One region of the Lutispora sp. genome, then DNA from elsewhere that is predicted to be linked to it. Evidence: riboswitches for the same ligand, from Rfam matches in the RefSeq annotation. Region 1 holds a riboswitch; each other region holds the start of a gene.

Evidence for each region. Region 1 has a riboswitch for cobalamin ahead of cobT (nicotinate-nucleotide--dimethylbenzimidazole phosphoribosyltransferase). Riboswitches for the same ligand answer to the same signal wherever they lie in the genome.
Region 2: another riboswitch for cobalamin. It lies ahead of ACESM9_RS10230 (ABC transporter substrate-binding protein); the one in region 1 lies ahead of cobT (nicotinate-nucleotide--dimethylbenzimidazole phosphoribosyltransferase).
Region 3: another riboswitch for cobalamin. It lies ahead of ACESM9_RS02320 (ATP--cob(I)alamin adenosyltransferase); the one in region 1 lies ahead of cobT (nicotinate-nucleotide--dimethylbenzimidazole phosphoribosyltransferase).

Annotation. Positions count from the first base shown of each region.
Region 1 is NZ_JAWLCK010000021.1:149-8,290, forward strand. Features, by position in the region: gene ACESM9_RS05200 (spore coat associated protein CotJA) at 12-197, shown strand; gene ACESM9_RS05205 (spore coat protein CotJB) at 215-487, shown strand; gene ACESM9_RS05210 (manganese catalase family protein) at 491-1,063, shown strand; gene ACESM9_RS05215 (hypothetical protein) at 1,118-1,423, opposite strand; cobalamin riboswitch at 1,575-1,767, shown strand; gene cobT (nicotinate-nucleotide--dimethylbenzimidazole phosphoribosyltransferase) at 1,853-2,920, shown strand; gene cobU (bifunctional adenosylcobinamide kinase/adenosylcobinamide-phosphate guanylyltransferase) at 2,930-3,490, shown strand; gene cobS (adenosylcobinamide-GDP ribazoletransferase) at 3,495-4,244, shown strand; gene cobC (alpha-ribazole phosphatase) at 4,244-4,837, shown strand; partial or broken gene ACESM9_RS05240 (cobyric acid synthase) at 4,855-5,574, shown strand; gene cbiB (adenosylcobinamide-phosphate synthase CbiB) at 5,696-6,646, shown strand; gene ACESM9_RS05250 (pyridoxal phosphate-dependent aminotransferase) at 6,650-7,717, shown strand; gene ACESM9_RS05255 (hypothetical protein) at 7,770-8,142, shown strand, end outside.
Region 2 is NZ_JAWLCK010000069.1:368-8,509, forward strand. Features, by position in the region: partial or broken gene ACESM9_RS10225 (ABC transporter ATP-binding protein) at 1-243, opposite strand, end outside; gene ACESM9_RS10230 (ABC transporter substrate-binding protein) at 263-1,189, opposite strand; cobalamin riboswitch at 1,319-1,493, opposite strand; gene ACESM9_RS10235 (HD-GYP domain-containing protein) at 1,707-2,744, shown strand; gene fba (class II fructose-1,6-bisphosphate aldolase) at 2,828-3,757, shown strand; gene ACESM9_RS10245 (HAD family hydrolase) at 4,366-5,082, opposite strand; gene ACESM9_RS10250 (hypothetical protein) at 5,079-5,591, opposite strand; gene ACESM9_RS10255 (J domain-containing protein) at 5,609-6,232, opposite strand; gene ACESM9_RS10260 (DUF5685 family protein) at 6,216-7,121, opposite strand; gene ACESM9_RS10265 (ATP-binding protein) at 7,313-7,720, opposite strand; gene nhaC (Na+/H+ antiporter NhaC) at 8,114-8,142, shown strand, end outside.
Region 3 is NZ_JAWLCK010000006.1:54,566-62,707, forward strand. Features, by position in the region: gene ACESM9_RS02290 (methionine ABC transporter permease) at 1-100, shown strand, start outside; gene ACESM9_RS02295 (MetQ/NlpA family ABC transporter substrate-binding protein) at 221-1,057, shown strand; gene gyrA (DNA gyrase subunit A) at 1,290-3,722, shown strand; gene ACESM9_RS02305 (ABC transporter ATP-binding protein) at 3,761-4,519, opposite strand; partial or broken gene ACESM9_RS02310 (FecCD family ABC transporter permease) at 4,525-5,538, opposite strand; gene ACESM9_RS02315 (ABC transporter substrate-binding protein) at 5,531-6,433, opposite strand; gene ACESM9_RS02320 (ATP--cob(I)alamin adenosyltransferase) at 6,484-7,020, opposite strand; cobalamin riboswitch at 7,183-7,352, opposite strand; gene ACESM9_RS02325 (hypothetical protein) at 7,390-7,878, opposite strand.

The DNA.
Region 1 (8,142 bases):
GAGGGAATTAGATGAAAAAGAGTAAAATGTATGCTTTGCCCCAGATGATGGGTCCAGGCTTTAGATTGGCTAGAGCTTATGTACCATTTCAGGTAATGGATAAAATTTTTGAGCCTAAGAAAGGACTCATGAGGGGCACAATCTTTCCTGAACTCTACGACCCATACCCCAAGAAGAAAAGATCTGAAGATGATTAAAAAAGGAGGTTTATAAAATGAAAATCAGCAAGGATAGACTAGAGCTTTTAAAAGAGATAATGGCTCTGGATTTTTCCCTTATTGAACTGAATCTATATCTTGATACTCATCCTGATGATGAAAAGGCTCTCATGGTCTTTAAGCAATATAGCTGTAAATCAAAAGAGTTAAAAGAGAAGTATGAGAATCAATATGCACCGCTTATTGCAGCTAATGGAGCAAATAGAGACTGGAGATGGATTGAGGATCCCTGGCCATGGGAAATTGACTATGAGATGGGGGGAAAATAATATATGTGGATCTATGACAAAAAGCTTCAATATCCAGCTTGGGTTGAAGGAGGAGATTTAAGGATAGCAAAGCTATTGTTTGCTCAATATGGAGGACCGGATAGTGAACTTTCTGCCGGAATAAGATATCTTACACAGAGAACTACAATGCCTATACCCCAAGCAAAGGCTATTTTGACAGATATTGGAACTGAAGAAATGGCCCATTGGGAAATAATAGGAACTTTGATATACAAAATAATTGAAAAGGCTACTCCAAAGCAATTGGAAGAAGCGGGGATAGGGCCTCATTATATACAGCACGGCAAAGATCTTTACCCACATGATGCAGCCGGCGTACCTTGGACTGCGGCTTATATACAGGCTATTGGAGATCCAATTACTAATTTACATGAAAATATGGCAGCAGAACAAAAGGCCAGAACTACCTATGAGCATCTGATTCAGTCTACCAATGACCGAGGTGTTATTGAAACACTGAGCTTCTTAAGAGAGAGAGAAGTTGTCCATTTCCAGAGGTTTGGAGAGACCCTAAGATTAGTTCAAGAGTATTTAGATAGAAAAATGTATTATTAATAAATCCGGCTTTAAGGCCGGATTTATTAATGTTACTTCACATAATTCAATTTTTTAGCATTTGCAACGATTGCTTGATTCTAAAACTTCATCCAATATGGTTTCGCAATCTACTATTACAGTGCATATGCAATGAACATCTACAAATTTGAATTTATCATGGTAACGGAATACTGCCAAATCGCCTATTACTGCTACCAGACATACATCTTCCAGAATACAGTCTTCGCATGTATCCAATATGATTGTTACTCTATTATTATCATCCTTTGCCAGCATACATAGCAGCTCTCTTATGTTATCTGGGAAATTCTTAATTTTGAATTCTCTGCATTCCTTTTTGCCATAATCCTTGCCCATATACCGTTCACCTCCTAATTTTAGGTGTCACCCACCTCTAATATCATAATATTTTTTGTTGCCTAAAGTGTTACTGGTCTTAGCAAAAATTTTGGACTCAAATAGAATGGATTATGACATTGACACATTTTTTTAAGAACATTATAATAAATTCAATAGAATAAGTTTTGGTGCCTTGGGGATGTTATGCATACCGAGGTTAAAAGGGAAAGCAGTGAAAAGCTGCTGCAGCCCCCGCTACTGTATATGGGGATGAAATCCAACTTAGCCATTGGGAGACCGAGAAGGCTGGAGAGTAAGATGAACCATGAGCCAGGAAACCTGCCAAATACCAAATTCAACCTTCGGAGGGAGGGGATGATTGATTATGTATATTCCCACACTTCAGGTGTGGTTTTTTTATTTATTTTAATTAAGGAGAGGATTTATTTGAAAGACCTGGAGAAGATACTGGCAGAAATAAAAGGAGCCTATGAACAAAGTAAAGTGAAGGCGAAAGAGAGACTGGATAATCTGGCAAAGCCTTTGGGAAGCTTAGGACAACTTGAGAATATAGCAATAAAGCTTTCCGGTATAACAGGAAGGCTTGACAATCCTATGAAAAACAGGCAGCTAATTGTAATGTCTTCAGATAATGGTGTAGTAGAAGAGGGAGTCAGCTGTTGCCCTCAGAACATTACCGTAATCCAAACAATTAATATGCTAAGAGGACTTACTGGGGTAGGAGTGCTGGCAAAGCATGCAGGTGCCAAGCTTAAGGTGGTTGATATTGGAATCAATGCAGATGTGGAATATCCAGGTTTGTATTATAGAAAAATTAGAAAAGGAACCTGGAATATTTCTAAGGGTCCTGCTATGACAAGGGAAGAAGCCATAAAATCAATAATGACAGGTATAGATATGGTTGAAGAATCTGTTAAAGAAGGAGCGGAAGTTCTAGGCACCGGAGAAATGGGTATAGGAAATACCAGTACCAGCAGTGCAATTGTAATGGCTTTTACGGGAAGCAGTGCTGATATTGTAGTAGGAAAAGGTGCCGGGCTTACAGAGGAAGCCTATGAGAATAAAAAAAGAGTGATAAAACAAGCGTTGGAAATAAATAAACCAGATATTAATGACCCTGTTGATGTTTTGACAAAAGTAGGCGGTTTTGATATAGGAGGAATGGCTGGGTGCTTCATAGGAGCTGCCTATTATAGGATACCAATTCTTATAGATGGTTTAATCTCTGCAGCAGCGGCTTTGCTGGCTTACAAGCTTAACCCACTGGTTGTGGATTACATGTTCTCAACTCATTGTTCTGCAGAACCTGGCTATAAGATAGTTATGGATGAATTAGGACTTAAGCCTATGCTTAATCTGGACATGAGGTTAGGAGAGGGAAGCGGCTGTGCTGTTTCATATGATATCTTAGATGCTGCCAATGATATTATAACAAAGATGGCAACCTTTGAGGAGGCAACTATCTTTAATGATTTTTTAGTTGATATAAGGTAGGGATATATAATGGGGAAATGCATTTTAGTAACCGGAGGTGCCAGAAGCGGTAAAAGCAAATTTTCCGAGAAGCTTGCACGAAGCTATGGAGATAAGGTGCTTTATATTGCTACTGCAGTAGCCTTCGATAGGGAAATGGAAGACAGGATAAAAAAGCATAAGGAATCAAGAAATAAGGAATGGATGACTGTAGAAACCTATAAAGATATCCATAAAGTTATACATAAATACGGTGAAGATTATAGTTGTTTTTTACTGGATTGCATAACGGTTATGGTCACAAATCAATTGCTGGAGTATTTTCATTATGATATGGAGTATGCCAGGATTGAAGACTATAACAGAGCTGAGGAGCACATAAAAGAACAGATTATCACCATGATGGAAGCGATAAAAGTATCACCAGCAGACACCATACTGGTTACCAATGAAGTGGGCTGGGGCATAGTACCTGAAAATCCAGTGGCAAGAGCATTTAGAGATATTTCAGGGAGAATAAATCAAATTGCAGCGGAAAGGGCAGATGAGGTTTACCTGGCTGTATCAGGTATACCCGTCAGGATAAAATGATATTATGAGAAGCCTGGTTTTAATGATACAATTTTTTACCAGAATACCCATAAGAATAGATATAAATGCCGAAGAAGAAGATTTTTCAAGGGGAATAGTATTTATGCCCCTTGTAGGTTTGATAGTAGGTTTGTTTAACTATGGATTATACTCTTTGGCTCGATATTTACTAGGTGATACCCTTGCCCCGGTTTTGTGGCTGACATCAAATATATTTATTACAGGAGGCATACATCTGGATGGCCTTGGGGATACCTGTGATGGTTTATTTTCTGCCAGAGACAAGAAAAGAATGCTGGAAATAATGAAAGACAGCAGGATAGGTACAAATGGAGTAATCGCTATAGTATTAGATTTTATCTTCAGACTGAGCCTGTTGTATTCACTGCCATACAGAGCCATAGGTCTTGCCATAATCTTAGCCCCTGTTGTTGCTAAAACTCTTGTTCTCTTACTTATGGGAATATCAAAATATGCAAGAGCTAATGGAGGCATGGGAGGTCTCTTCTATTCCCATATGTCTGTAAAAAGACTTATTCTTGGTATTGGATCAGGTATTCTTATGATCTTAGGCCTAGGCTCCATAAAAGGGCTGATGGCATTACTTGGAAGCGTTATTATAATACTGGCTTTCAGAAAAATGGTGGTTGACAGGATAGATGGAATGACAGGAGATACATTAGGAGCTGCCAGTGAATTGGCTGAAATATGTTTCATAATCTTTATATATATATTGGAAAGGAATATATTCTAATGCTTAAATTGTATCTTATCAGGCATGGCGAAACTGATTTTAACAAGCCTGGAGTTTTTTTTGGCAGTAAGGATCCAGATTTGAATCATGAAGGTAAAAAGCAATGTATAGAACTGGAAAGAGCTATGGATGACATTAAATTGGATGTTATCATTTCCAGTCCCTTAAAGAGATGTATACAAACAGCTCAAGTACTTGCTTCAAAAAAAGGATTAGTAATAGATATTATTGAGCAATTGAGAGAAATGGATTTTGGTCTATGGGAAGGATGCCATTACGACGATGTTGCCAGGCTCTATCCAGATGATTGGAAGATGGGGATGGAGGACTGGAGAGACATGAACCCTACAAAGGGAGAATGTTTTAGAGATTTTTATTCCAGGGTTAGTAATGCTATTAAAACAATCATTGAATCAAATGAAGGTAAAAATGTTGCATTAATAACCCATGGAGGGTGTATGAGAGTGATAGTTTCAGTTTTGCTGGGACTAAAAGAGGAAGGCTTTTGGAGTTTTCATTTTGAACACGGAAAATACAGTCTATTGGAAATAGAAGAAGGCCATTGCACCATCAGGAAAATAAATTGCATTTGACAAAGAAGGAGTAAAATATGAAAGCAAAATCAATTATGATACAGGGTACAGGGTCCTCAGTGGGTAAAAGCATTATTTGTGCTGCTTTATGCAGGATATTTACCCAAGACGGATATAATGTAAACCCTTTTAAATCCCAAAATATGTCTTTAATTTTTCACATAACAAAGGAAGGTTATAAAATAGCAATAGCTCAAGCTATGCAAGCCCAGGCCTGCATGAAAGAACCTTCCCCGGACATGAATCCTGTTTTGCTGATACCTACTACAGATAAGAAGTCTCAGGTTATAATATCAGGAAAACTCTATAAAGAGATGGCGGCGGAAGAGTATTTTAAGTTTAAACCTCAACTAAAGGAAAAAATTACTGCTGTATATCATAAACTATCCCAAAACAGTGATATTGTGATCATTGAAGGAGCTGGAAGCCCAGCAGAAATAAATCTTAAACGAGAGGATTTCGTCAATATGGGAATGGCAGAAATTGCAGATGCTCCTGTCATACTGGTAGGGGATATAGATAAGGGAGGCGTCTTTGCATCACTGGCAGGCACCATGCTGCTTCTCGATGAAGAAGAAAAGAAAAGGGTTAAAGGAGTCATTATAAATAAGTTCAGGGGGAGTTATAAATTATTAGAGCCAGGATTGAGAATGCTTGAAGAAATAATAAAAGTACCTGTTTTAGGTGTGGTTCCTTATGTGCAGCATCAACTGCCTGAGGAAGACAGCTTAGGGGATAAGCAATCACATGGAGTAGAAGAAAATATAGATAAGGAAAAACAGCTAGATATAATTGCAGACACAGTGAGAAAGAGCTTGAATATGGATAAAATATACGAAATTCTGGAGAAAAAGACAGATGCTTCAGATATGGATTGCTAATTTAATGGATTTGATCGTCGGTGATCCCTATAATATGCCTCATCCAATAAGGCTTATAGCTTCTTATATCAATTTGTTTGAGAAGACAATAAGAAAAACATGTAAAAGCAGCAAGGCTTTAAGAATAGCAGGAGTTCTCCTGACTATCTCAACTTTGCTAATAAGCTATGGACTGGTATATATTATACTGGATTTTTCTGAAGCTATTAACCAATGGTTTAGCTTTGTACTGAGTGCAATATTAATGTACTACTGTATAGCAGGTAGATGTCTCCACAAAGAAGCCTACAAAATTATGAATGCCTTATTACAGAATGATTTACCTGAGGCCAGAAAACTGCTGTCCTACATAGTGGGCAGAGATACAGACAGGCTTGATGAAAAAGATATAGGCAGAGGTGTCATAGAGACTGTATCTGAAAATACAAGCGATGGCATCATAGCTCCTCTTTTTTATATGTTTATAGGAGGAGCGCCTTTTGCTATGGCATATAAAGCCATCAATACATTGGATTCTATGGTAGGATATAAAAATGACAGGTATAGGGATTTTGGATGGGCTTCTGCAAAGCTAGACGATATTGCTAATTACATACCTGCACGTTTAACAGCACTTTTTATGGTGATAGGAGCATTTACGCTAGGTATGAACTATAAGAATTCCTTTAGAATTGTTCTAAGGGATGGGAGAAAACACTTGAGTCCCAATAGTGGCTATCCTGAGGCAGCAGCGGCAGGGGCTTTGGGCATAATGCTGGGAGGAAATAATTATTATTTTGGCAAGCTTGTTGTTAAACCAACAATTGGTGATAAAACAAAATCAATAGAGGCAAAAGATATAAAACAAATGGTAAAGCTTATGTATGCCAGCTGGTTTATGGCTTTAATGTTTTTTTCAGCTATAACTTACTTTCTAAAGGGGATATAAAATATGAGTTTTCATGGCGGAAACATATATGATTACAAAAATATATTATATGATTTCAGTGCTAATATAAATCCGGCAGGTATTCCTCAAAGCTTTAAAAAAGCTCTGACTGATAATATGGGTGTATTTGCCAGGTACCCTGATATAGAGTACCGAGAACTAAAAAGAAATATTAAAGATTATCTAGTCTTGGATGATAATGCACATATATTGGTAGGGAATGGGGCTGTAGATCTTATATATTCTATTGTGGACGGTCTGGGTTATAATAAACTGTTCACAATGGGACCTACCTTTTCAGAATATAAAAAAGCAGCTCAAATATCTCATATTCAGTATGAGGAAATTTCCTGCTATAATCATGATTTTTCCCAAATAGATATAGAATTGTTTTTAGATAAAGTCGAAAAAAAATCCATAGTAATTTTATGCAATCCAAGCAATCCGACAGGATTTTTAATGGATATATCAACCCTTGTTTATATAGCTGCTGAATTAAATAAAAAGAATTGTATTTTAATAATTGATGAGGCATTCATCGAATTCACTGATGATTACCCCCATAGCTCATTTTTATCAAGACTTTGTGATTTTGAAAATACAGTTTTAATCAGGGCAGCCACAAAGTTTTTCGGTATGCCGGGAATCAGGCTGGGATATGCTGTGACTTATAGCAGGAGCATATGTGAGAAAATAAAAAAAATCCAGCAACCATGGTGCATTAATTCAGCAGCAGTAATTGCTGGTAGTTGCATATTTAAGGATACGGATTATATATCCAAGTCCCATGATTGGATAAAAGAGGAGAGGTCATTTCTTTACAATGGATTATCTAAATTAAAAGGTGTAGAAGTATATCCATCGAAAGCAAATTTCCACCTTCTTAAGATCACTAAAAAAAATATGGACGCTTATGAGCTTAGAAATGAATTGGTCAATCACGGCATTTTGATAAGAACTCCAGATGGATTCTCCTATTTGACACCTGAGCATTTTCGACTTGCTGTGCTGGACAGATGTGCTAATACATTTTTACTATCAGCGATGTATGAAGTTTTAGGATTTATGTAGCACTTATATGACTCCCCGAATACTATGATATTATCATAGTTATCGGGGAGTGATGTTAATGTCCGTAACTGCAGCACATTGGATTTACTGTATAATGGTTTTAGTCATATTAGGTTTTATGATGGCTAGAAAAGAAACTATCATTCCGTGTATTGTAGGAGTATTTTTAATAGGTTTGGCTGCCAAAGGCTCCATAATTGGTGCCACAAGAGCCATATTTGATTCATTCATTGTTGCAGGTATCGAATTGATCAGTGTGATAATGATTATTTCCGTTATTGTTGCTATGGCTAAGCTGCTAGAGGAAATAGGTGCCAATTATTTAATGGCAGCTCCTATAGCAAAGATTATTAAAACCCCTGATGCAGCTTTTTTCACAATAGGTATAGTAATGTTATTAGTATCATGGTTCTTCTGGCCTTCAC
Region 2 (8,142 bases), on a different contig from region 1:
AGAAACCTTTTTACTGATTTCCTTTTGTGAAAGTTTTCTAATATCATCGTTTCCCAGCATAATTATACCTTTTTGAGGTTTTAGATATCTGGAGAGATTTCTCAAAAAAGTACTTTTCCCTGAACCGTTAGGACCTATGATACTTATGAAACTCCCTGCTTTCATGCTGAGATTTATATCCTTCAATATGCTCTTGCTTCCATAGCTAAAATCTAAGCCTTCTACCCTTACTTCATAATCCATATCCATACCCGCCTATTGCTTAAAATGTATCATTATGCAAAGCCTCGGCCATTTCTCTAATAGCCTCTACTACTCTTGGACCCGGTCTTGAGACAATATTATCATCAGTCATTACATGAATTTTTCCATCCCTGACACATGGGAGTTTGCTAAATAATTCATCCTTCATTATATCTTCTTTTCTCATGCCCTCGTCAGTAGAATGATAAGCAGCAATTAAAATGTCGGGATTCTGTTTCAGCAACTCCTCAAAACTGTACTGGGCCCAGCCCTCTGTCTCTGCTGCTACATTCTGACCTCCGGCTATTTGTATTATTTCATTGATATAGGTTCCTTGGCCTGTTGTAAATAATGGTTCCTTCCATACCAGATAGAATACTTTTGGTTTTTCCTTACCCATAACCTTGATTTCTATTTCCTCTATATCCTTTTTTATATTGTTTATTAACTCTTCCGCCTTCGTTTCTTGACCTACAAACTTGCCTATCATTGCTATGGAATCATATATTGACTCTACACCTGCAGCTTCAGTTGAGGCAACAGGAATGCTCAATCCCTCAAGAGCTGCCATCAAATCTTCTTGCAGGAATCCGCCTGCCAGAACCAAATCAGGATTCATCTTCTTTATCAATTCAATATTGGGATTGTCAAAGTCACCTATCTTGTCGATATCTTTTGCTTCCTCTGGATAGTCACAGTAACTGGTCACTCCCACTAATTTTTCTCCTGCCCCAAGAGCAAAGACGATTTCTGTGTTTGTTGGTGATAAGGATACTATTCTCTCTGGTGTCTTATTCAATACCACCTTTTTCCCTTTTATATCCATTATCTCTATTTTTGCCGTTTCTTTGCTATTGTCACTACTCTCTCCTGTCTGACAAGAAGTCAAAGCTAAAAGTAGCATTAATGTAAGCATTATTATAGTAAGTTTTCTAAGTCTTTTCATTGTAAACACTCCTCCAATATGTTTTAAATAAAAAAGGAATTTATATTTTCCGACATAACAAAATAAAAACCTTTCTCCAGTGAGAAAGGAATATTTCGTAATAATTCACCTCCCCATCGCTCGTAGGCAAGCTAAAACTACAGTTCAGGCAGGTTTCCTGGCTATGGTTCACAGCTGCCTAGGCCTTCCCGATTAAATCAGTGGCATTTCTAGGCCGCTCCCCCTCACAGTGGCGGGACCGCATGGGAATTTCACCCATTTCCCTTTTAACTGCATATACAGCACCTGAACTTTTATATTTTATTTTCCTATATCGTTATTATTTTAGCACAATATTAATCAGTTTACAACAAATCAAATTTAAACCAGTACTCTTACATCTCCTATTTATTGAGAATTAATCTTACTAATGGGTTATAGGTAGAAAGTTTGAAAAATTTGTACTATTTAGTTGAATCTGTTATAATATTGTTAATAAATGTCTAATACATGTAATTATTACAATGGGGGCGAAGGTATGTCAAATGAAATCACTCTAGATATAAGACAATGTAAGCCAGGAATGAAGGTATCAGAAGAAATCATCAATAATTTTGGAGCTATTTTAGTTCACAAATACACCATATTGGATGATTACACCGTAAATAAACTCATGAACTTTGGAATAGAAAAAGTTAAAGTCTATGAAGATTATGAACCAAAAACTAAAAATGATATGGAAGTTAACATAGTATATGAAGAAAAAGTAAATGAGTTCAAAACTATAATAAAGGATATCGGTATTGGCAAGAAATTGGATACCTTAAAAGTGCAAAACATAGTCAGAGAATTAAATGACAGTTTTACTTCCATTAATGAAATAATTACAAATCTTAAAAGCAATAGGGCTATTGATGAATATACATACTCTCATAGTTTAAATGTCTCTCTTCTATGCTCTCTTATCGGTAATTGGTTAGGCTTAAGCCCAGCTCAAAAAAGAACACTATCCTACTGTGGACTTCTCCATGATATAGGCAAATCAAAAATACCTCCTGAAATATTGGATAAACCTGGTCCACTAACACCTAGCGAATATGAAGAAATGAAAAAGCATTCTATATTTGGTTATAAGATACTAGAAGGAAATATTGCAATAAGTAAGGATATTATGATGGCTGTACTTATGCACCACGAAAGAGAAGACGGTAGCGGGTACCCCTTTGGACTAAAGGGTGATAAAATAAGTTTTTATGCTAAGGTCACAGCTATAGCTGATGTCTTCGATGCTATGACTTCAGACAGGGTATACAAGAAACGCCAAACTTGCTTTGATGTTTTTGAGATGTTTGAAAGTGAATATTTAACAAAGTGCGATGCAAATATACTGCTTACTTTTCTCAGCAGAGTTGCAAGCTATTATATTGGAAGCAATGTAAGACTTAGTGACGGCTCCTATGGTGAAATAGTATTTATAAACCAGAAGGCAATATCAAAACCTATTATTAGATTGGAAGATTCGAGAATAGTAGATTTAAGCATGGAAAAAGAACTGCAAATTGAAGAGGTTCTCTAATAAAGATATAAGTATGTATAACTAAATATTAGAATATCTGATATAATAGTATTGTTAATGTATTAAAATGAGGAGGTAATGAAATGCCTTTAGTTACTTCAAAAGATATGTTTAAAAAAGCTTACGACGGCCAATATGCCGTAGGAGCATTTAATGTAAACAACATGGAGATAATCCAGGGCATTGTTGAAGCAGCCAAGGAGGAACAGGCTCCACTAATACTTCAAGTGTCAGCAGGTGCCAGAAAATATGCAAAGCATATTTATCTTATGAAATTGGTTGAAGCTGCAGTAGAGGACAGCGGCCTTTCTATTTGTCTACATTTGGATCATGGTGAGGATTTCGAAATATGTAAAGCTTGCGTAGATGGTGGTTTTACATCAGTTATGATCGATGGTTCCAAGTATCCCTTCGAGGAGAACATTGCCATAACCAAAAAGGTAGTAGAATATGCTCATGATAAAGGTGTTGTAGTAGAAGCTGAACTTGGAAGGCTTGCAGGCATTGAAGATGCTGTAAACGTGAGTGATAGAGATGCTACCTTCACAGATCCAGACCAAGCAGTAGAATTTGTAGAAAGAACCGGTGTCGATTCCCTTGCCATTGCCATAGGAACCAGTCATGGAGCATATAAGTTCAAGGGTGAACCAATGCTTGATTTTGAAAGGCTGGAAAAGATAAGCAAGCTTCTTCCTGGATTCCCGTTAGTACTTCATGGTGCATCCACTGTGCTTCCAGAGTTCGTAGATCTATGCAATACATATGGTGGAGATGTTAAGGGAGCCAAAGGTGTTCCCGAAGATATGCTTTTGAGAGCAGGAAAGCTCGGAGTCTGCAAGATCAATATCGATACCGACCTTAGACTTGCAATGACCGCTTCCATAAGAAAACATTTGTACGAAAACCCAAGCGATTTTGATCCTCGCAAGTATTTGAAACCTGCAAGAGAAGCCATAAAGGATATGGTTAAGCATAAGATGAGGAATGTGTTAAATTGCAGCGGTAAAGCGTAATTGTGCGTAGCCTAGGGGATTCCTCTTGGGACTGGCCTCTGGTCGCTAGTCGCCAGTCACTGGTATTAGGGTATTCCTCTAGGGTGTTTAATGGTACTGCTTCGATACTGTATTAAACTAGAATAAGCATATGTGCAGTTCACATGAGTATTGATTTTGGTAACTCTAAAGCTCATATCCTAAGAAAAATCTAACGCCTCCCAAAGGGCCTCCATGCCCTGGAAGGCTTGGGCAGCATCCGTGCTGCCCATACGATTTTTCTAAGGACATTTCGCTAAGAGTTACAAGCAAAATCAATAAATATGTTCACTTGCACATATGCTTATTCTTTAGTTACTGCAGCTTTCTTCTATACAGTGAAATCTAGGTGATATATAATAGAGCATTTTTGTTAACTTTGCTAATGACTCTTTGCGAAATCTAAAATAGAGAATTCGTAAGCACGGCATGGAGGCCGTGCTAGGCGCAACTGGCGAAGCATAGGGCATGGATGCCCGTTTTGCGCCGTTAGAATTCTCTTTTAGATGAGCATTAGAGTCACCAAAGTTAATAACCCATGCGATATTATATATCCCTAAGATTGGCTTGTGCTGCTACACTAGCAAATCTCATACAATGCTAGGCAATGTAGCTACAAACTCCAGGAATCCTGCGCTGTCTGAGGTGTAATCAGGAGCATAGGGGCTTTCTCTCTCTATTATGCAATCTGTAATCAGGTATGTGGTTATACCAAGCATCTTTGCTATCATATCTTCCAGCATATCATTGCCTACCATGAGACAATTCTCCGGTTTCTTATTATTTAGCTTCAGAATATCTTCATAAAACTTTGGATTAGGCTTGCAAAATCTGCATATCTCGAAATTAGTTACATAGCTGAAATCATCCAAATTCAATCCTGCCCATTGAATCCTTTTATCTATAGCAAGCTTTGGGAATAATGGATTTGTGGCTATTATTACATCATACCCTTTAGATTTTAGTATATTTACTGCTTTTATCATGTTCTCCATTCTGTATGTGGCATCCTTTACCAGGTCAAACTCTTTTTCGTAGAATTCATTGAATCCAGCAATATACAAATCTCTATGCTCTTCCCTTATGAGCTGATTAAATTTCTCAAAAAAGATATCTTGATTCAATCTGACGCCGTCTGAGTTCTTAATCATATAAATAGTAGATTCCCATATATTATTATATAGTTCTTTTGGAGAGCAATATTTCTCAAACTTAGTGCCCAGAAGTGAAAAATATTTATTTTCAAATTCCTTATAATCCATTCCCAATAAGGTTCCATCTAAATCAAACAATACTGTATCTATCATGATAAATCTTTCCTCCATTTAATTCTAACCCTATCACAGTAATAAAAAATTACCCTTGTAAAAATATAATCATAAAGCAAATAGGCAGGCTGTATGCCTATAATTATCCATCCAATAGGTAGTGCAGTAGCTATATTTAATGCAAAAAGCTTGGTACATATAACATAAGCCAAAACTATTGCTATATTGAAAAAAGCTAGCTTCAGCGGTATCTGGATAATTAATCTTCTTGTCTTTTCAATATAAAACTTAATTATGGGATAAAGTCCGAATATCAAAATGTAAGGAATTGTATTCACAACATTTCCTAACATAATAAAAGATAGCATAGATGTGGCACCATAGAGCATCCAGGCCTGTCTTACTCCCATCTCAACCAATACCAGACCAGGTATTATTCCGGTTAAGAAGTACATAGTAAGCTTCATGGAAGGTAAATAAAAGGCGAAGTACAGGAATATCAAACTTACAGCGGTTAGAATTCCTCCCAAAGCAGCCTTTCTTCCCAATATTTACACCCCCCTTGCTAGATGCAGTTTATCAAATCCCCACCCATACACTCGCAACAACAATCAGAACAAATAAGACACTGACACATGGTGCACAGATCCGGTCCTCCTGCACTATATCTTCTATCATATCCATAAGCTTGATATCTGTTATTGGCATAGGCAATTCGATTCAATGCATCTCTATACTCCATGTTTGATGGATCCATATTTACAGCAGTATTTATGCTGTTAACCGCTTCATTATACCAACCTTTTCTCATAAATATTAAGCCTCTTAAGTAATGCCATTCTGCATCCTTCATAGTTACTCTATTGAGCAAAGTTTCTGCAGCTTGGATATTGCCATTCATAATATTCATTCTTATCTGCGAATATAAGCTGGTATCGTTTCCATAGCCACTGTTGCTGCCATAGGAACTGCTTTGATTCCTATACTGAGAACCACTTTTTTCATATTGCTTCATCAAATAATCATAAGCTTGATTGATTTCTTTTAATTTCTCTTCTGCCAGCTCAGAAAGGGGATTATTCCTGTATTGATCAGGATGATATTTCTTAACCAATTCTTTATATGCTCGTTTTATTTCATCTACTGAGGCCCCTTCTCTGATGCCTAATACCTCATAGGGATTTCTCATCCTTATTGCAGCTCCTTCCTTCTAATACACTTTTTGTTTTTTTGTCCATTCCTAAGTATAGTATATTTTCTATTATGCTTTTGTTGTTCATATCAAGCAGTTCAAAGGCTGATGCAGCCTGTGCCAATGTATGAATCAAATTAAATCTTACTTCATCTCTTATTCTATTTTTAAACTCATTAACCTCTTCATCCTTATACATATATTGAAGCAAAAGAGGATTATAGCTATTCTTTTCTATATCCTTTTCAATATCATCAAAAGCATCTATTATATATATCCACTTTCCTATGTTATAACCCAACCACTCTACGGCTTCTTTTTTCTTATCATTATCCCAATTACAGCCTATGCTTATAATGCCTTTTATTAATTCTCCAAAAGGATCTGCAGCTATATCCATAGAACTGCATCTCTGGCTTTCCAAAGCATGAAGCTTTTCGAGGGATTTTTTTATGTGACTCTCCGCTTCTTTACTGCAATTCAATGCTCTTTTATATCCAGGGCTTATTACTATCTGCCCCAACTTTGCCAGGTAACTTTTTTCATCAGTCCAATCATCCTTAAATTTGTAATAGGTCAGGATAATATTTATATCTGCGGAAAAATCCACACTGTTACTGTTCTTAACAACCCATTTCCTTTTTAGTGGATTAGCAATACAGGGCTCTTTTTTAAGACTGACAGATTCTTTATTAATAGAAGAGAGAAGCATACCTAAAAAAACTGAATCATAATTGAGAGCAAATCTGCATAGTGGTCCAAAGCTCTTGCCCATTGATTTACATACTCCACAATAATATGCTCTGAATAATTCATATTCTTTTATTTTCATCTCGCCCTTATCAGGCAATATATATCCAAACATAAATAACCCTATCTTTTTCATAAATAATATTATATTGATATTATTCTGTTTCTTATGTAAACTCTTTACAAAACTCAAAGTCCTTCATAATTATAACATAGCTTAAGCCACTTTTCAGCAAAAAACAAATACAGACCAATAGCCATACTATAGCAAGTATGGTTATCAGTCTGTTTTTTTCAAATTCAATATATGGAGAGCTTATCTAGTTATTATAAGTAAGCTTTCAGAAACTCTGGAACATTGTCGGGATTTCGACTCATGCTCACAATGAAGTCAACTTCAAATTCCTTATTGAGTTTCTCCAAATTTTCAACGAACCCTTTCAGGCATTCATCTTGTGCATTTGAAATAACCCTCATTCCGTCAATAAAGATGGTTTCGATATCAAAGTTTTGGGAAATAACTCCGCACAAAAAACCATAAAAAGCCTTCAAATTCTCAATCTGAAATTCTCCAGCATTGATGAATCGAAGACTTCTATCCAAATCGTAAATATGATTATTGTCTCTGTCGATGTACACAACGTGACCTTTAGAAGCTTTTGAAACTTCATTTGCCATATCAATCATCAGCTTAGTCTTACCGGTGCCTTTCTCACCTACAATGAACCTAACCATTTTAATTACCCCCTAACATATTTTTTTTAGAGATTAATTAGAGCATACTATATTCTCAAGATTATTTCAATTGATTTTTTCATAGAAATCAAAATATTACAATGTTCAATGTATAATATCTGGTATATGCTCAAATTATTATATATATGTAAATTTCTTGTCATAAATAGAGAAATGTGAGGTATAATCCATCATGTCTCATTTTTCAGATTAATTTCACTATTTACATTATTCCTATCTTTTGAGATAATAAAATCAAAGTATATTTTCTATCATTGATAAACTACAGATGTAATATATTTTTGACAACTTTATTTATATGTCCTATTATATTTCATCTGTGGTACCAAAGATAGAAATTATTATCATTTCATTAAGAAAGGAGTTATGAAGATGACCAACAAAACAAGGCAGCGTAGAGA
Region 3 (8,142 bases), on a different contig from region 1:
TCAGGAAGATGTAATGATAGGGACAGTAATCGTTCTGATTTTAATGGTTCAAATAATTCAGGATATAGGAACAAGGATATACAGAAAACTTCTAAAATAGATTTAATAATAATATCAACTCAAAAATAATTATCGATAATTAAAATATACTTAATTCTAATTCAACCTGGCCAGTTGAATAAGAAAATCAAAACAATGAAAAATGAAAGGATGTTAAAAATTGAAAAAGATATTATCACTAGTTATAGCAATAGCTTTATTTAGTACATTATTAATCGGCTGTTCAACAGAACAACCAGCACCTGCACCAGGAACTGCAACAGGAGAAGAAAAAGGAGAAAAAGTCTTGAAAGTGGGGGCAACGCCTGTACCTCATGCAGAGATACTTGAAGTTGTTAAGCCTTTACTGGAAGAAAAGGGTATAAAACTTGAAGTGGTTGTATTTGATGATTATGTTCAGCCAAACACTGCATTGGCAGATAAAGAAATAGATGCAAACTTCTTTCAGCATCAGCCTTATTTAGATAATTTCAATGCAGAAAGAGATTTGAATCTTGTGTCTTTAGCTAAAGTGCATGTAGAGCCATTGGGACTTTATTCTAAGACTATAAAAAATATAGATGAATTAAAAGATGGCAGTACTATAGCAATCCCTAACGATGCCACAAACAATGCAAGAGCTTTGCTGCTCCTCCAGGCTAATGGAGTTATCAAACTAAAGGACGGAGGAACTATTACATCCACAGAGCTAGATGTGGTGGAAAATCCCCAAAATATTAAATTTGAAGCCATTGAAGCGGCACAATTACCCAGAGTCTTGGAAGATGTGGATGCAGCAGTAATAAATACAAACTTTGCTATACCTGCTGGCCTGAACCCTCTTAAAGATGCTCTTATAATAGAAGATGGAAACTCTCCTTATGCCAACATACTGGTTATTAGACAAGGAGAGGAAAGCAGAGAAGATTTGAAAGAGTTGGCAAATGTGTTGAACAGCAATGAAGTAAAAGAATTCATCGAAGAAAAATATGAAGGTGCTATAATTCCTGCATTTTAATCAATAAAGGACAAAATTTCAAATTTGAAGTATAATATATAGGTGGCCAATAATAATATAGATGGCTGCCTATATTGTTGTCTGAACCAATTTTAATACAAAATATAAGGGTAATAATATTTAAAATACTCGATAATAATCTTGATTGGACAAAAATCTTTCATAGAATTATAATTATAGTATTATGGTCAAAAATCAATTAATTGTAATATAACTGAAGGAGGTGTATATTTTGGAAAATACAGAGGGAAATGTATTACAGATTAATATAGAAGATGAGATGAAGAATTCCTTTATTGATTATGCCATGAGCGTTATTGTACAAAGAGCTCTTCCAGATGTGAGAGATGGTCTTAAGCCTGTACACAGGAGAATACTGTATGCCATGCACTCTATGGGTTTTACTCCTGATAAGCCTCACAGAAAATCAGCAACTACTGTCGGTGAAGTTTTAGGTAAATATCATCCCCATGGTGATGCTGCTGTATATGATACCATGGTAAGAATGGCACAAGATTTTTCATATAGATATACTCTTATTGATGGCCACGGAAACTTTGGTTCCATAGATGGAGATAGCGCTGCGGCAATGCGTTATACAGAAGCCAGGATGTCCAAAATATCTATGGAGTTGCTGAGGGATATCAATAAAGAAACTGTTGATTTTGTTCCAAACTATGATGAAAGCTTAAAGGAACCTTCTGTGCTCCCTTCTAAATTTCCAAATTTATTGGTCAATGGAAGCAACGGAATTGCAGTAGGTATGGCAACATCTATCCCGCCTCATAATCTAGGCGAGGTAATAGATGGGGTTATTGCTACTATAGATAATCCAGAAATAGAATTGGACCAGTTAATGAAACACATAAAAGGTCCTGACTTCCCAACAGGCGCTTTGATAATGGGTAGAGATGGAATCAAAAAGGCCTATGCTACCGGAAGAGGAAGGGTAATAATAAGGGCTAAAGCCGAAATCGAAAGCATGTCTGGCAATAGGCAAAGAATAGTTGTCACTGAGATTCCCTACCAAGTGAATAAAGCCAATCTGATTGAGAAGATTGCGGATCTTGTAAAGGATAAAAAAATCGAAGGCATTTCTGATTTGCGAGATGAATCTGATAGAGAAGGTATGAGAATTGTAATTGAGCTGAAAAGAGATGCCAATGCCAATATAGTATTGAACCTATTATATAAGCATACCCAGTTGCAAAGTTCCTTCAGCATAATAATGCTGGCTTTGGATAATGGTCAACCTAAGGTTATGAACCTGAGGGATATGATACAAAAATATATAGACCACCAAAGACAAATAATAATCAGACGAACCCAGTATGATTTAAGGAAAGCAGAAGAAAGAGCTCATATATTAGAAGGTTTAAGAATTGCCTTGGATCATATAGATGAAATTATTAACATTCTCAGAAGCTCAAAAACAGTACCCGAGGCAAAAGAGAGAATGATGGAAAGATTCGGCTTATCTGATGCTCAAGCAACTGCTATAGCAGAGATGAGATTAAAGAGTCTTACAGGTTTGGAAAGAAGTAAAATTGAAGAAGAATATCTTGGTTTGATAAAGGACATTGAATACTATAAGTCCATATTAGCCAGTGAACTCATGGTTTCCAATATAATAAAACAGGAACTTCTGGATATAAAGAAGACATATGGAGATAAAAGAAGAAGCAAAATAACTCACTCTGTTGAGGAAGTAAATGAGGAAGATCTCATAGAAGAGGAAGAGGTTGCAGTTACTCTAACCCATTTTGGCTATATAAAGAGGCTTCCTGCAGACACCTATAAGAGCCAAAGGAGGGGAGGCAAAGGCATCACTGCTCTTCAGACGAGAGAAGATGATTTTGTCGAACATTTGTTTATCACCTCAACACATAATTACTTGCTATTCTTTACAAACAAGGGTAGAATGTTTAGACTCAAGGCCTATGAAATTCCTGAGGCAGGAAGACAGGCGAAAGGCACTGCGTTGGTAAATCTGCTTCAACTGGATAGGAATGAAGCGGTCAATGCTGTAATACCTATAAAAGGGTTTGAAGATGAAGGATATCTAATTTTCATGACTAAAAACGGGACAATAAAGAAAACAGAATTGAAGCAGTATGCATCTCAGAGGGTGACTGGTCTTAATGCAATAACTCTAAGGGACGAAGATGAGCTTATTTCTGTTAAGCTAACAAGAGGCACTACAGAGCTTATTGCTATTACAAGACATGGTTTGGCCATAAGATTCCCAGAAACAGATGTGAGGGATATGGGTCGTACAGCTATGGGTGTCAGAGGTGTTACATTAAATCCTGATGATAGCGTTATAGCTTTAGATATAGTAGAAGAAGATGCAGAACTTTTGGTAATAAGCGAAAAAGGCTTTGGTAAAAGAACTCCATTATCCGAATACCGATTACAGAGCCGTGGAGGTAAAGGAATCAAAACTTCAAACATAACAGCAAAAACCGGCTACTTGGTTGGAGCAAAGGTTGTAAAGGATGACTGCGAGGTTATGCTAATCAGTGCCGAAGGAGTTATCATAAGAATGCATGTTAAAGATATATCGGTAATGGGCAGAAGTACTCAGGGTGTGACATTAATGAAGCTTGCAGAAAACGACAGTGTAGTTGCTTTAGCCAAAATAGTTCCCGATGAAGAATGTTGATAAAAATAGCTTTCGCTGTTGCAGCGAAAGCTATTTTTTCATGCTTCCCATTTTATTAAAACCTTTGTCATCCATTTTTTTATGTCAATTCTATAAACTTCTTCAAGTGCATCATTTATCAGAATATCTTTGGTGGAACCGTAAGAATGCATTTTTCCATTGCTTAACAAAATAACCTTATCCGCATATTCCTGAACAAGATTTAAGTCATGAAGCACCGTAATAGTAGCCCTTTTTTTTTGCTTTTTCCATTCATTGATATATTCAAGCAGTTCTATCTGATATCTTAAGTCAAGATGGTTAGTAGGTTCATCCAGCAAAATTACCTTAGGATCCTGAGCAAAAATTTTAGCCAGAAAGACTCGTTGAAGCTGGCCTCCTGAAAGCTGATTTATCTTAGCATTTCTTATACTTAACAGGCCTACTTTTTCCATAGAGTCGTAGATTATATCTTTGTCAAGAGGTGACAATCGTGGAAGCACACTATCCATGTGACAATACCTGCCTAAAGATACTGTTTCATATACCGTATATGGAAAGTATATAGAATTAATCTGCGTCATCAAAGCAATATTCCTGGCTAAGGTTTTTCTATTCATTTTTTTGATTTCTGTATTATCAATTCTGATGCTGCCTTTATAAGGTATAATATGTGCCAGTGCTTTAAGCAGAGTGGATTTTCCACAGCCATTGGGGCCTATTATGGATAAATTGCAGCCTGGTTCCAAGTCAAATGAAATATCTTTTATAATATCCTGGTTGTTATAACCACAAAATATATGGTTTACATTAAACATGTAAATCACCTGCTTTTTTTAAAATAGATGTATGCAAAAAAGGGAGCACCAATTAGAGATGTAACAGCTCCTACAGGAAGTTCCGAGGGTGATACTATGGTTCTTGCTATTATATCTGAAAAAATCATCAGCGCCCCTCCAAACACAGCCGATATCGGCAGCACATAAATATGTTTTGAGCCAAAAAACTTTCTGGCAACATGAGGGGCTATGAGGTCCACAAAGCCTATGGTTCCACTTAATGCTACCGAGCTTCCGGTAAGAATAGATGAAAAAATTAAGAGTTTTTTCTTTACCTTTTCTGTTTCTACTCCATTGGATTTAGCCTCATCTTCACCAAAAGAAAGCAGATCCATTTCATTTGTATATTTCATAACCCCTGTAATACCAATAACAAAGAATATTGATGCAGCTTTTACATAGTTCCAACCTCTCAGAGAAAAGGATCCCATTTACCATAGGACTATACTTTCTATATTTTCCCTATATAAAGCAGTCAGTATGGTAAGGGCGGCATTGACAAACAATGAAAAAACCATTCCAACCAAAATTATTGTATTGCTGGACAACCCTTCATCTACTTTCCTTGAAAAAGCTATGACTGTAAAAACAGTTATAAGCCCGGATATGAAACCTATCAGAGGCAAGGTCAGGTTACCAAGGAAGGGGATACTTATTCCAAATACTATTATGAGACCTGCGCTAAGGGATGCTCCTGAAGAAACCCCCAAGGTATAGGGGGAAGCAAGAGGGTTTTTCAATATGGATTGAATAACCGTTCCACTAGCGGATAAAGCTGCCCCCACCAAAAATGCCAGGAAAACTCTTGGGAGTCTTAAAGTCCATATAATAGATACAGTGTTTGGCTTAAGTCCCTGCTTCAAAGGAAAGTCAAATAATTTATGAAGGATAATATCTATAATATCTTTGGCTGTTATGTTTACAGTTCCTATTAAAACGGCGGATAGCATAATAATAATTGTTGCTGATATGATAAGGAGTACTTTTGTTTTATTCATATATATCGGGGTAAACAGCATGGGCAATTTCTTTCAATGCTTTTATTATATTCTGTGTAGGTCTTGAAGAAGAATTAGCATCTATATAGAAAACCTGGTCTGATGCCACTGCAGTTATACTATCCCATCCATCACGATTCTTCAATTCTTCAATAGGATTTTCTATGTAATTGACATTGGTAAGAATAACTTCAGGGTTTGCTTCCAGCACTGCTTCACTACTGATGGCAATTCCTTTTCCTTTATCTGCAAATACATTATCAACTCCTGCTATTTCTAAAATTTCCTGCAAGAAAGAGCCTTTGCCGAAGGTAAACAAATTGGGAGCAGGTGAAATTTCAAAATATACTTTTTTTCTTTTTGTGATCCCTTCTCCTATTTTTCTATACTTATCAATTTCATCTTTCATATTTTCTATTATTTTATCAGCTTTATCTTTTGTACCAGTAACTTCTCCAATAAAGCTTATATCATCATATATGCCCTGGATGCTGTCGCTGATTGGAATATAAACAACGGATGTGCCCGATTCCTTTAATAAAGAAAAAGGATCTCTTCCGCCTAATTTATTTATTTCAGAAGCTATAATAATATCAGGATTAAGATTAACTATTGTTTCTGCATCCGGATTCATCATGTCAAAAAATGTAACGTCAGGATTTATACCTTCAACATCCTTTGAATATTTATCTGCACCTACGATTTTATCACCCAGACCTAAAGCTGCCAGTATTTCTGTATTTGAAGGTGCTGTTGAAACAATCCTATTTATCTTTTCGGGCAGTATTATATCATTGCCCTCTCTATCTTTGACTGTTGGTTGAGATGAATTACATGCAGTTACAGCAAACATTAGTATTATCGATAAAAGTATTAGTATATTTCTATTCTTCATATACTTACCTCCATAACGCTTCATTAATTAGGTTTATAACGATAACAAGATTACTTAAATTTATAATTTCTGCTTACAAAATCGATTTCTTCTACATTTTCCTGAGCATTAAGTTTAATAGCCAGCAAAAAGAAATAGTCAGATAAAAGGTTTACGAAATCATAGAGAAGAGGATCCACTTTATTTCCCTTTGCTTCGTATCTGTGCATTAATCTTGTCAGTTTCAGACATTTGTTTCGCAGTACATGTGAAAGTGATGCTGAAACTGTTCCCTGAGGCAATACAAATCGCAAGTAATTATGATTGGTTTCTTCATGATATTTGATACTGATTTCATGAAGCCAATTCAGTTCATCTCTGGTTACAGCAGTTTTAACGCGCAAAGAACTGTTCATGTGGTAAACAAGTGTTTCTACTTTTGTCAATTCATCTTTTAGCTCTCTGTCGGTTATATGAGCTTTTAACAGACCGATATGACATGCAATTTCATCAGTGCAAAATTCATAATCGGTTTTCAGATCCTCTGGATCATCATACATAAATGAATAAGCGCAAAAAATAGTTCCTTCTTTCATTTTTCCTTTCATTTTTTATCACCCTTTTTTATTTAATTATTTGAGGGATTTTAAGAGAATTAAAAAGCGCACCACAAGGGTGCGCCTGATGAATTGCAGTAATAGGCATACATGACAAATGAGATACATGTGAAATGCATAACCTTCAGCCTTTATATCCCACCCTCAGAGGATACTGGCCAACCAGACTTAGGCAGGTCTCCCGGCTCCACTTCCTCCTACTCTCTTACCTTCCCGCTTGCGCAGTGGCATAATCAGATTTCGTCAGTGTTACGGTTACTGGGGTAGCTCGGTCTATCCGATTCCCTATTAAGTATTAAAACACCTAAGTCCTTATTAAATTGTAATTCAATTATATTTTTATAGTATTGCTTTGTCAACTTACTTTAGATTTGTTTTTAAAACATCTTCTAAATTTTCTCCAGATATGGTCAAACCATTTTCAGTATTTTTTACTTTGAAAAAGTCCACTAATAATATATTGTCATGTTTTTCAACATTTCCGCTTATACCAGGTATGATTATTATTTCCACATCCTCCTTGGCTTCTTCTGCAAGTTTGTCTAAATTCAATTTTTTTATAGCATCAATTGTAGGTTGAACATCATCTATATATTCTAATGTCATAAGATTATTAGAATAAAATTTTCTTTCTACTTTGTTGCCAGAGAAAGGTTCCTTGTTATTAAGAGCACTTAAAACTCTTCTAAGAGATTCATTGTTAAAATCCACGTTATATATGTATGAGAATTCTCTCATAGAGCAGAGGTCATTTAAAAAGCTCTCATTAACTTTTTCTTTTGATTTAATTGAACTCCAAAAAAATAACATTACTTCCAGACCGTTTAGATTTGTTTTGATACTTGCCATGTTAATCCTCCCATTTCTTGTTGAGTTTATATGTAATAATAACTGATGCTTCAGTATTATTATAACACTTTCTATATATTTATCATTTATAATATAATTTTTTATCTATTAAAAAAGAAAAACAAATAAAAATGAATAATTGATTAATAATAAAAGAAGGATTCTATTCTATAGTTCAGAGAAACTTTGCTTTTTATTAGGAATTGCTTGGAGGCATTAATGACGGATAATTAACGCTAAGGTAATTTACACTTTCTTTTGTAA